One region of the Stenotrophomonas sp. LM091 genome, then DNA from elsewhere that is predicted to be linked to it. Evidence: predicted binding sites of a transcription regulator. Region 1 holds the regulator's gene; each other region holds the start of a gene.
What was found. The regulator FliA, encoded in region 1, starts transcription of late flagellar genes. The targets are predictions, from matches to a motif close to TAAAGTTTNNCNNNCNNNGGCCGATAA.

Region 1 (3,245 bases):
GCAGCTTGGCATCGCGGTCCATGAGGCCAGCAGCGGCAGCGATCTGAACCAACTGCTGGAGCGCCTGAAGGACTACAAGCTGGTCCTGATCGACACCGCGGGCCTGGGCCCGCGTGACCGCGCCCTGGCCGCCCAGCTGCAGTGGCTGCGCGCGGCCCAGCAGATCCGCACCCTGCTGGTGCTGCCGGCCAACACCAGCTTCGGCGACATGGACGAGGTGGTCCGCCGCTTCAGCGCCGCCAACCCGCAGGGCGTGGTGCTGAGCAAGCTGGACGAGACCGGCCGCTTCGGCAGCGCCCTGTCGGTGGCCGTGGACCACCGCCTGCCGATCACCTGGGTCACCGATGGCCAGGACGTTCCTGAAGACCTGCACCGTGCCAGTGCGGCCAATCTTGTACTTCGCCTTGAAGATTTGCGCCGCGCGGCCGATATGCCCTGCAACCCGGAGTTGAACCATGCCGTCGCGTGAGTACGCCAAGCTGACCAAGACCTTCCCGTTGTCGGCTACCCGAAGCCAGCCGCTGGGCCCGGTCCGCACCATCGCCGTCACCGGCGGCAAGGGCGGCGTGGGCAAAACGAACGTTTCGGCCAATCTGGCCGTGGCGCTGGCAGACATGGGCAAACGCACGCTGCTGCTGGACGCCGACCTCGGCCTGGCCAACATCGACGTGATCCTGGGCCTGCAGCCGAAGGTGACCCTGGCCGACCTGGTCGCCGGGCGCTGCACGCTGGAAGAAGTGATCATGGAAGGCCCCGGTGGCGTGCTGGTGGTCCCGGCTGCCTCCGGCCGCCGCCACATGGCCGAACTGCAGCCGGCCGAACACGTCGGCCTGGTCAATGTGTTCTCCGAGCTCGAGCGCGAGCTGGACATCATGATCGTGGACACCGCCGCCGGCATCACCGATGGCGTGCTCACCTTCTGCCAGGCCGCGCAGGACACCGTGGTGGTGGTCTGCGACGAGCCGGCCTCGATCACCGATGCCTACGCCCTGATCAAGGTGCTCTCGCGCGAGCGCGGCGTGGACCGGATCCAGGTGGTGGCCAACATGGTCCGCGACCCGAACGAAGGCCGCGTGCTGTACGAGAAGCTATCCCGCGTGTGCGAGAAGTTCCTCGCCGATGTCTCGCTGAACTACCTGGGCTGCGTGCCGCAGGATGACTGGCTGCGCCTGTCGGTGCAGCGCCAGCAGCCGGTGGTGAAGGCCTACCCGTCGAGCCCGGCCGCCCTGGCGCTGACCGAGATCGCGCGCCGCACCGCCCGCTGGCAGGCCCCGACCGAGCCGCGTGGCGGGGTCGAGTTCTTCCTGGAACGCATCCTCAAGCAACGCGGGGTGACGGTATGAAGGGCGCAGCACAATACAAAGAGGTCCAGCGGACCGCGGCCAACGAGTGCATTGCCCAGCACTCGGACCTCGTCCGGCGGATCGCCCACCATCTTGCCGCGCGCCTGCCGGCGAGCGTGGAAGTGGACGACCTGATCCAGGCCGGCATGATGGGCCTGATCGAGGCCTCGCGCAGCTACGACGCCGACCAGGGCGCCTCGTTCGAGACCTACGCCTCGATCCGTATCCGCGGCTCGATGATCGACGAGATCCGCCGGGGCGACTGGGTGCCGCGCTCGGTCCACCGCCGTGCCCGGGATGCCGCCGCCACCATCCGTCGCCTCGAGCAGAGCACCGGCCGCGCCGCCAGCGCCACCGAAGTGGCGGCCGCGATGGACATGCCGCTGCCGGATTACCTGCGGCTGATGGAAGACGCCTCGCGCGGCCAGGTGCTGAGCCTGGAATCGCGGATCGAAGACCAGGGCGAGCTGGACACCGTCGCCCAGGGCGGCCCGACCCCGCAGCAGGTGCTGGAACGCGGCGAGTTCGGGCGCGAGCTGGGCAACGCGATCGGCCTGCTGCCCGAGCGCGAACAGCTGGTCCTGTCGCTGTACTACGAGCAGGAACTGAACCTGAAAGAGATCGGCGCCGTACTGGGTGTGAGCGAATCGCGCGTGTGCCAGATCCATGGCCAGGCCGTGCTGCGCCTGCGGGGCCGGCTGAAGATCTTCGAGGCGGCAGACGCCGGCCTCGAGAACCATTGAAATCGAGGAAAGTGCTTTGAACAAGAACATGCGTATCCTGATCGTCGACGACTTCTCGACCATGCGTCGTATCGTCAAGAACCTGCTGGGCGATCTGGGCTTCACCAATACGGCCGAAGCCGAGGACGGGCATGCCGCGCTGGCGATGTTGCAGAGCCAGCCGTTCGATTTCGTGGTCACCGACTGGAACATGCCGGTGATGACCGGCATCGACCTGCTCAAGGCCGTGCGTGCCGATGCCAAGCTCAAGACCCTGCCGGTGCTGATGGTGACCGCCGAAGCCAAGCGCGAGCAGATCATCGAAGCGGCCCAGGCCGGCGTGAACGGCTACATCATCAAGCCCTTCACCGCACAGACCCTGGAAGAGAAGCTCGGCAAGATCTTCGAACGCCTGGCGGCGAGCGCCTGATGGAGACCCTGAGCGACAAATCCGCGCTGGTGCAGCGCCTGCAGGATGCCCTGGCCGCCCTGGAAAGTGGCGACGAAGCCGGCTGGCGCCGGGAAATCGACGCCCTCGCCGCGCTGCGCACGCAGCCGATGATGGCCGGCCTGAACCGCCTGGCCCGCGAACTCGGCCAGGCCCTGGGCGAGCTGCCCAGCCTGCCCAGCGAAGCCGGCGAACTGGATGACGCCTGCGCGCGCCTGGACCACGTGGTGGCGATGACCGAACAGGCCACCCACCGCACGCTGGACCTGGCCGAGGAATGTCGCTCGCTCACCGAACAGCTGCGCGCCAACGGGTTGACGCCCGACCAGGGCCAACAGCTCGACCGCATCCGTCACAATCTCACCGAAATCGCGCTGACGCAGAGCTACCAGGACCTCACCGGCCAGATCATCCGCCGCGTGGTGGGGATCGTGCGCCGCGTGCATGAAGGTTTCGGTGCGCTCGGCCTGCCGCCGCAGGAAGACGAGAAGAAGCGCGACAACAACGGCCTGGCCGGTCCGGCCGTGAACGGCCTGGATCGCCATGCGGTGTCACAGAACGACGCCGACGACCTGCTCTCGGACCTGGGACTGTAACGACCATGAGTGCTGTTCCAGACGATATCGCTGCCGACTTCATCCTCGAGGCCCAGGAAATCCTGGACCGCCTCGGCGAACAGCTGGTGTCGCTGGAGCAGGCGCCCCAGGACGCCGACCAGCTCAATGCCGTGTT
Region 2 (3,245 bases), 1.2 Mb from region 1:
GCGCCCTGGATCTGACGCACGATGCCGGTCAACTGCCCGGCGGTCGCCGTGGCATCGTCGCGCATCTGCGCGAAGACACCCTCGTAGTGGCCCTCCATCCGCGCGGTCAGGTCGCCGGTGGAGATCGCGCGCAGCACCTGCGACAGGTCGGCGATGCTGCTCTGTGAGCTGGCCATCATGCCGTTGAGCTGGGCCACCATGGCCCGGAACTGGAACTGGAAGGCCTGCTCGCTGCCGCGCACCGAGAAGTCACCGGCACGCGCGGCGGCGGCCAACGTTTCGATCTGCTGGTTGATCGCCATCAGGCTGTCCTTGACGTTGGCCATGGTGGTGGTCAACACGGCCTTCTCGCCGGGGTAGCTGTCCAGGTCGCGACTGAGGTCGCCGATCGCGTAGCGCTGCATCACCTCGACCATGTGGAACTCGACGGCGACGTGAGAACCGACCAACGCGTTCGTGGCGTGGATCATCCGCCCGAAATCACCGGGGAAGGCCGTCTCATCCATGCGATGGCTGATGGCCCCGGCTTCATGCTGACGCGCCATGTCCAGCTGCGCGGCGATGGCGCCCTGGACGCTCTGCCGAACCGTGGCCATCGCGTTGCCGAGCTGGGTGATCTCATCGCGGCCGCCCAGATCCACGTCGTCGGCCAGATCACCCTTGGCCATCCGGTTGGCCAGACCGACGGCGCGGGCCAGCGGACCGGTCAGGCTGCGGCCGATCAGCACGGAGGCGGCGATGCCGACCACCAGCGCGATCGCCCCCAGCACCAGCAACTGCAGCAGGGTCCGCTCACCCAGCCGGATCGCCTCGGCAGCGGCCTGGCGGCTTTGCTTTTCCTCGTAGACCACGCCATTGCTGAGCGCCTGGTTCCAGCCATTGGCCGCCTGCTGCACGGCGCCGAGGGTGAGCGCCGTGGCACCGGCAACATCGCCCTGCTGCAGCTGTTCGCTCATCTGCTTGTTGAGCGGACGCGCCACCGCGCGGGCCGCCGCGATGGCCTCGCCGATGGTCTTGTCCTCGGGTTGCGTGGGCAGCGCCTGGTAGGCGGCCCAGCTGGCTTCATAGCGCGCGACCAGCGCGGCGATGCGCGCTTCGTCATCGGCCAGACCGTCGCCCTGGCGGATCAGCATCTCCCGGCGCACGACCATCATCTGGTTGTTGGCATCGAGCATGTCCGAGAGCAGCCTCACCTTGGTCACGTTGACCTCGACCACCTGCTGCATCGCGCGCTTCTGCACGGCGCTGCCGGTCGCGCCGGTGGTCACGACGGCCGCCACCAGCAGCAACAACAGGCCAAAACCCATACCTAGACGCCAGACGACACTGACGTTGCGCAGATAATTCATGAGACATCCAAAAACGTGGGGGGTGGGCTGGTATCGGCGCCGGGGCCAGCGGCTTGACCGACTGCCGTGATCACGCTGTGAATGGATTCACCTTAGGCGCGCCGTAGGCGGATTCCCGTACGCCACTCAGCCGCGCGTCAGGGTTTTCACGGCGAGTGCGCACACCGGGCAGGCATGGTGGAAACACGTTCCCGCTGGAGTTGCCGATGTCCCTTCGCCTGCACCGAATCGCCCGCCTCACCGCGCTCGCCCTCGCCTTGGGAGCGTCCTCCGGCTGGGCGGTCGCACAGACGGCACCCGCGCCCACTCCCGCTGACACGGCCACCGCCAAGACACCCGTGGCGACCGGCGTCCGCTCTGATCTGCACGCGCAGGTGTTGCTGGATCGCGCCCATTTCTCGCCGGGGCAGATCGATGGCGAAGTCGGTTCGAACCAGAAACGCGCGGTCTCCGGCTTCCAGGCCGCGCGAGGATTGAAGGTCACCGGCGAACTGGACGATGCGACGTGGAAGGCCCTGCAGCCGGACAGCGCTCCGCCCCTGGTGCGCTATACGCTGACCGCCGAGGACGTTGCCGGCCCGTTCAACCCCGTGCCGAAGGGCCCGGCCGAACAGGCCAAGTTGAAAGCGCTCGGCTTCGGCTCGGTGGAAGAAGCGCTGGGCGAACGCTTCCATGCCTCGCCGGAACTGCTGAAAACCCTCAACCCGGGCGTGGACCTGGGCAAGGCCGGCAGTGTGATCCAGGTACCGAACATCTCCGTCACGCCGCTGGCCAAGGCCAGCAAGCTGGTGATCGACAAATCCGACTCGACGCTGCGCCTGTTCGATGCCGAGGGCAAGGTGTATGCGCAGTTCCCGGTTTCCTCGGGCAGCAAGCATGACCCGCTGCCGATCGGGAAGTGGAAGATCCTGGGCATTTCGCGCGATCCGACCTTCCACTACAACCCCAAGCTGTTCTGGGACGCCAAGGCCGGTGACAGCAAAGCGGTGCTGCCGCCCGGCCCGAACAATCCGGTCGGCGTGGTCTGGATCGATATCTCCAAGCCGCACTACGGCCTGCACGGCACCCCGGAGCCCGGCCACGTTGGCAAGACCGAATCGCACGGCTGCGTGCGCATGACCAACTGGGATGCGCTGCAGGTGGCCGACGCCGTGGATGCCTCCGTGCCGGTCGTGATGCAGGAGTAAGCAGATGAAGATCCTGCGACTGCTGGCGGTGGGCCTGGTCATCGGCGTGGTCGGGTATTGGCTGCTGGGGCCTGGCCCCTCTGCCCGCCTGGGAGCCGCCGAGCCGGCCAAGATAGGCTCGGCCACGAGTTCCACCCGCGCCGCACTCGATGCGCCACCGCCACCTGCTGCCACCCCGGCCCCGACGCCGGTACCGATCCAGACCACGCCCACACCGCCCGCGCCTGACGCGGGCGGTGCCGCACCGGCACCGGAAAACGCGGCCGGGGCCTTGCTGCTCCCGGTGCAGGGCATCGGTGCCGAGCAACTGCAGGACACCTTCACCGATGCACGCAGCGAAGGTCGCGTGCACGATGCGATCGACATCCTTGCGCCAAACGGCACGCCGGTGCTGGCGGTTGCCGATGGGACGGTCGAAAAGTTGTTCGACAGCGTGCGGGGCGGGCTGACCGTGTACCAGTTCGAGCCGAGCGGCCGCTACTGCTACTACTACGCGCACCTGGACCGCTATGCCGACGGTCTGGCCGAGAAGAAGACCATCAAGCGTGGCGAGGTGATCGGCTATGTCGGCAGCACCGGCAATGCCAGCCCCGACGCGCCGCACCTGCATTTCGAGATCCACGTACTGGGCCCGGAAAAGCAGTGGTGGAAAGGCGAATCCATCAATCCCTATCCGGTGCTGAAAGGTCAGCAGGCGCTCTGATCAACG
Region 3 (3,245 bases), 2.0 Mb from region 1:
CCATTGCGAGATCGCCACGTTGAGCGCCACCCGGTACAGCCAGGTCGAGAAACGCGCCCGCGCCGGGTCGAACGCCTCGAAGGCCGCCCAGGCCTGCACGCTGATCTCCTGGACCAGATCCAGCCGATCCTCGTGCTGCGGGCAATAGCCGCGCGCCACCTTCAGCACGATGCCGCGGTGCTGCTCCAGCAGCGCGGCGAAGCGTGGGCGCAGATCGGTGTCGGTGGCGGGCAGTGTCATGTCCATACCCGGATGATTCGCGCCGCTGCGCCGAATATCACAGGCGCAGGCTCAGCGCGGTGGCTCGGCCGCCAGTACCCGGTTCTTGCCGACCCGCTTGGCCGCATACAGCGACGCATCGGCGCGCCGCAGCAGCGCCTCGGCCGGCTCGCCCGGTTGCCACTGCGCCAGCCCGGCACTGAAATGCACCGGCACGCGCTGTTCGTCCAGCGGCAGCGGCCGCTGTGCCAATGAGCGCTGCAGCCGCAGCAGGGTGGACATGCTGTCGGCCGCCGGGGTTTCCGGCAGCAGCAGGACGAACTCGTCGCCACCGAGCCGGGCGATGGCATCGCTGCTGCGCAGGTGCAGCTGGCAGACGCTCACCAGGTGGCGGAGTACCGCATCGCCACCGGCATGGCCGTGCAGGGTGTTGGTCTGGTGGAAATCGTCCAGGTCGAGCAGCGCCAGCGCCAGTGGATGGCCGTGGCGTGCGGCGCGCGCCAGCTCGCGCTCCAGCAGCTCGTCCAGACCGCGCCGGTTGAGCGCGCCAGTCAGCGGGTCGGTACGGATCAAGCCGGACACCTCGCGCAGCTCCTGCTCCAGTTCGGCGATGCGCTGTTCGGCCTGTTCCACTTCACGGCGTGCATTGCCCAGGTGGTCGCGCGCCTGCAGCGCCTGGTCCTGCACGCGCCCGGTGTCCTGCAGCACATCCTGCAGCAGCTGGTTGAGGTCGGCGATGCTGCGCGCTTCCTTCAGGGCCAGCGCGTAGCTGCTGATCCGGTCGTGGTACTCGCCGGTGCTCACCGCCATGCCGTCCAGGCGCTCGATGAAGCCACCCATGACGTTCTTCATCGCCGCCTTGGATTCGACGATGCCCTGCTTGAGCAGCCCCTGCTTGTAGATCACCTCGCGCAGGTTGGCGCGCGCCTGTTCGACCGAATCGCGATCCAGCGGGCCGCCGATCAGCGAACGCACCGCATGGACCTGGCCGTGCAGCCAGCTGCTGTCATCCAGCAGCTCGCTGATGTTGTCCAACAGCAGATCGAACAGACTCAGCAGCAGCTCCTGCTGCTCCTGCCAGCCGTCGCTGCGCACGCCGATCTGGTGCGAGAGCTCGCGCAGCCGCTGTTCGATCGGCTGCAGTGGCTGGCCCGGATGCCAGTGGCGCAGTTCACCGGCCAGCTGCACCGGCTCCTCGCGCAGCTCGGGCATGTTCTGCAGCAGGCTGGCCACGGTCACCCCGACGGTGTGCCGCAGCAGCTCGCGCAGGCGAAGGCTGTCAGGCTGGCCGTCGGGCGTTTCCTGCTCGATGGTGCGGATGTACTTGTCGATCAGCTGGCGCATCGCGCGGCCATAGCTCACCCAGTCCGCGCTGCGCTGCGCCGACTGCAGGCGCAGGCCCATGTCGCCCAGCTCGCCGGGCAGGGTGGACATGCCATTGGCGAACGCAGCCAGCAGCGGCTCGGGCGCATCGATGCCGGCGAACAGCCGCTGCAGCATCGCGCTGCTGCCGCCTTTGGGCCCGGGCGCCGGCTCGCTGGCGGTCTCCACCCCGGTGCCCACGCTCTGTCGCCGCGACAGCAGCCGCCCGACGGCGGTGCCGGGGCGGGGGGAAGCGTCGTGCGGGTCCGTCATGCGGCAGGTCCTTGGCAGTGACCGGCGAGGTGCGCCGGGGCGAGGGGAGGTGGCAACAGTATCGGCGCGCGGCACGCCGGCTTGAACGCGGGGCCCGCGACGCCCGATATGCCACGATGGTAGGCAATCTGACCGCAGGAGCGTGCGATGAAGGTGATGCTGGTAGGCGCGACCGGACTGGTCGGGGGCCATGTGCTGCGGCAACTGCTGGACGACCCGCGTTGCGATGCGGTGATCGCCCCGACCCGCCGCGCGCTGGAGACCACGGATGCAGCGCTGCTCAACCCGGTGGTGGACTTCGCGCAGCTGCCGGCCGGGGCCGACTGGTGGGCGGTGGATGCCGTGATCTGTGCGCTTGGCACCACGATCAAACAGGCCGGCAGCAAGGAGGCCTTCGCACGGGTCGACCATGATTTTCCGCTGGCGGTGGCGCGGCTGGCGCGTGACCACGGTGCGCATGCCTTCGCATTGAACTCGGCGATGGGCGCCGACCCGGGCTCGCGGATCTTCTACAACCAGGTCAAAGGGCGGTTGGAGCAGGACCTGCGTGAACTGGGCTACCCCTCGCTGACCCTGGTCCGCCCCGGGCTGATCGGCGGTGAGCGCGCCGAACGGCGTACCGGCGAGCATCTGGCCAGCGTGGTGCTGGGCGTGCTCGGTCCGCTCCTGCCGCGCGCCTGGCGGATCAATCCGGCCGGGAACATCGCCGCCGCGCTGGTCGAGGCGGCGTTGGTGCCCACGCCCGGCGTCAGGATCGTGGGTTCGGCCGATCTGGCGGAGCGGTGAGCCGCTGACGGCCGGATGCGCGGCGACCCGGTCACTGCGCTACCCTTTCAGCCCCTTTAGCGGTCCCTGCCATGTCCGTCGACAAGAACCAACGCGATCTCGAAGCCGGTATCCACACCGATCTGGAGGGGCGGCTGACCTACGGCGGCTACCTGCGCCTGGACCAGCTGCTGTCGGCCCAGCAGCCGCTGTCCAACCCGCCGCACCACGACGAAATGCTGTTCATCATCCAGCACCAGACCTCCGAGCTGTGGCTGAAACTGCTGGCGCACGAACTGCGCGCGGCGATCGGGTTCCTGCAGCGCGACGAGGTCTGGCAGTGCCGCAAGGTGCTGGCGCGCAGCAAGCAGGTGCTGCGCCAGCTGACCGAGCAGTGGTCGGTGCTGGAAACGCTGACGCCTTCGGAGTACATGGGCTTCCGCGATGTGCTGGGCCCGTCCTCGGGCTTCCAGTCGCTGCAGTACCGTTACATCGAGTTCCTGCTGGGCAACAAGAACGCGCAGATGCTGCAGGTGTTCTCGCACGACCCGGCCGGCCAGGCCCAGCTGCAGGAGGTGCTTGATGCCCCCAGCCTGTATGAGGAGTTCCTGCGCTACCTGGCCCGC

Region 2: BIZ42_RS04650 (methyl-accepting chemotaxis protein) is a predicted target of FliA. The motif match lies at 1,380-1,406, and genes of this name have one in related genera.
Region 3: BIZ42_RS08245 (GGDEF domain-containing protein) is a predicted target of FliA. The motif match lies at 1,913-1,939, and genes of this name have one in related genera.

What each region holds. Positions count from the first base shown of each region.
Region 1 covers NZ_CP017483.1:4,169,896-4,173,140, reverse strand. Annotated here, with positions in the region: gene flhF (flagellar biosynthesis protein FlhF) at 1-469, shown strand, start outside; gene BIZ42_RS18555 (MinD/ParA family protein) at 456-1,343, shown strand; gene BIZ42_RS18550 (RNA polymerase sigma factor FliA) at 1,340-2,086, shown strand; gene cheY (chemotaxis response regulator CheY) at 2,103-2,495, shown strand; gene BIZ42_RS18540 (protein phosphatase CheZ) at 2,495-3,109, shown strand; gene BIZ42_RS18535 (chemotaxis protein CheA) at 3,115-3,245, shown strand, end outside.
Region 2 covers NZ_CP017483.1:1,039,592-1,042,836, forward strand. Annotated here, with positions in the region: gene BIZ42_RS04650 (methyl-accepting chemotaxis protein) at 1-1,349, opposite strand, end outside; gene BIZ42_RS04655 (L,D-transpeptidase) at 1,556-2,536, shown strand; gene BIZ42_RS04660 (M23 family metallopeptidase) at 2,541-3,239, shown strand; gene BIZ42_RS04665 (hypothetical protein) at 3,199-3,245, opposite strand, start outside.
Region 3 covers NZ_CP017483.1:1,889,843-1,893,087, reverse strand. Annotated here, with positions in the region: gene BIZ42_RS08250 (sigma-70 family RNA polymerase sigma factor) at 1-234, opposite strand, end outside; gene BIZ42_RS08245 (GGDEF domain-containing protein) at 292-1,854, opposite strand; gene BIZ42_RS08240 (NAD-dependent dehydratase) at 2,002-2,640, shown strand; gene BIZ42_RS08235 (tryptophan 2,3-dioxygenase family protein) at 2,712-3,245, shown strand, end outside.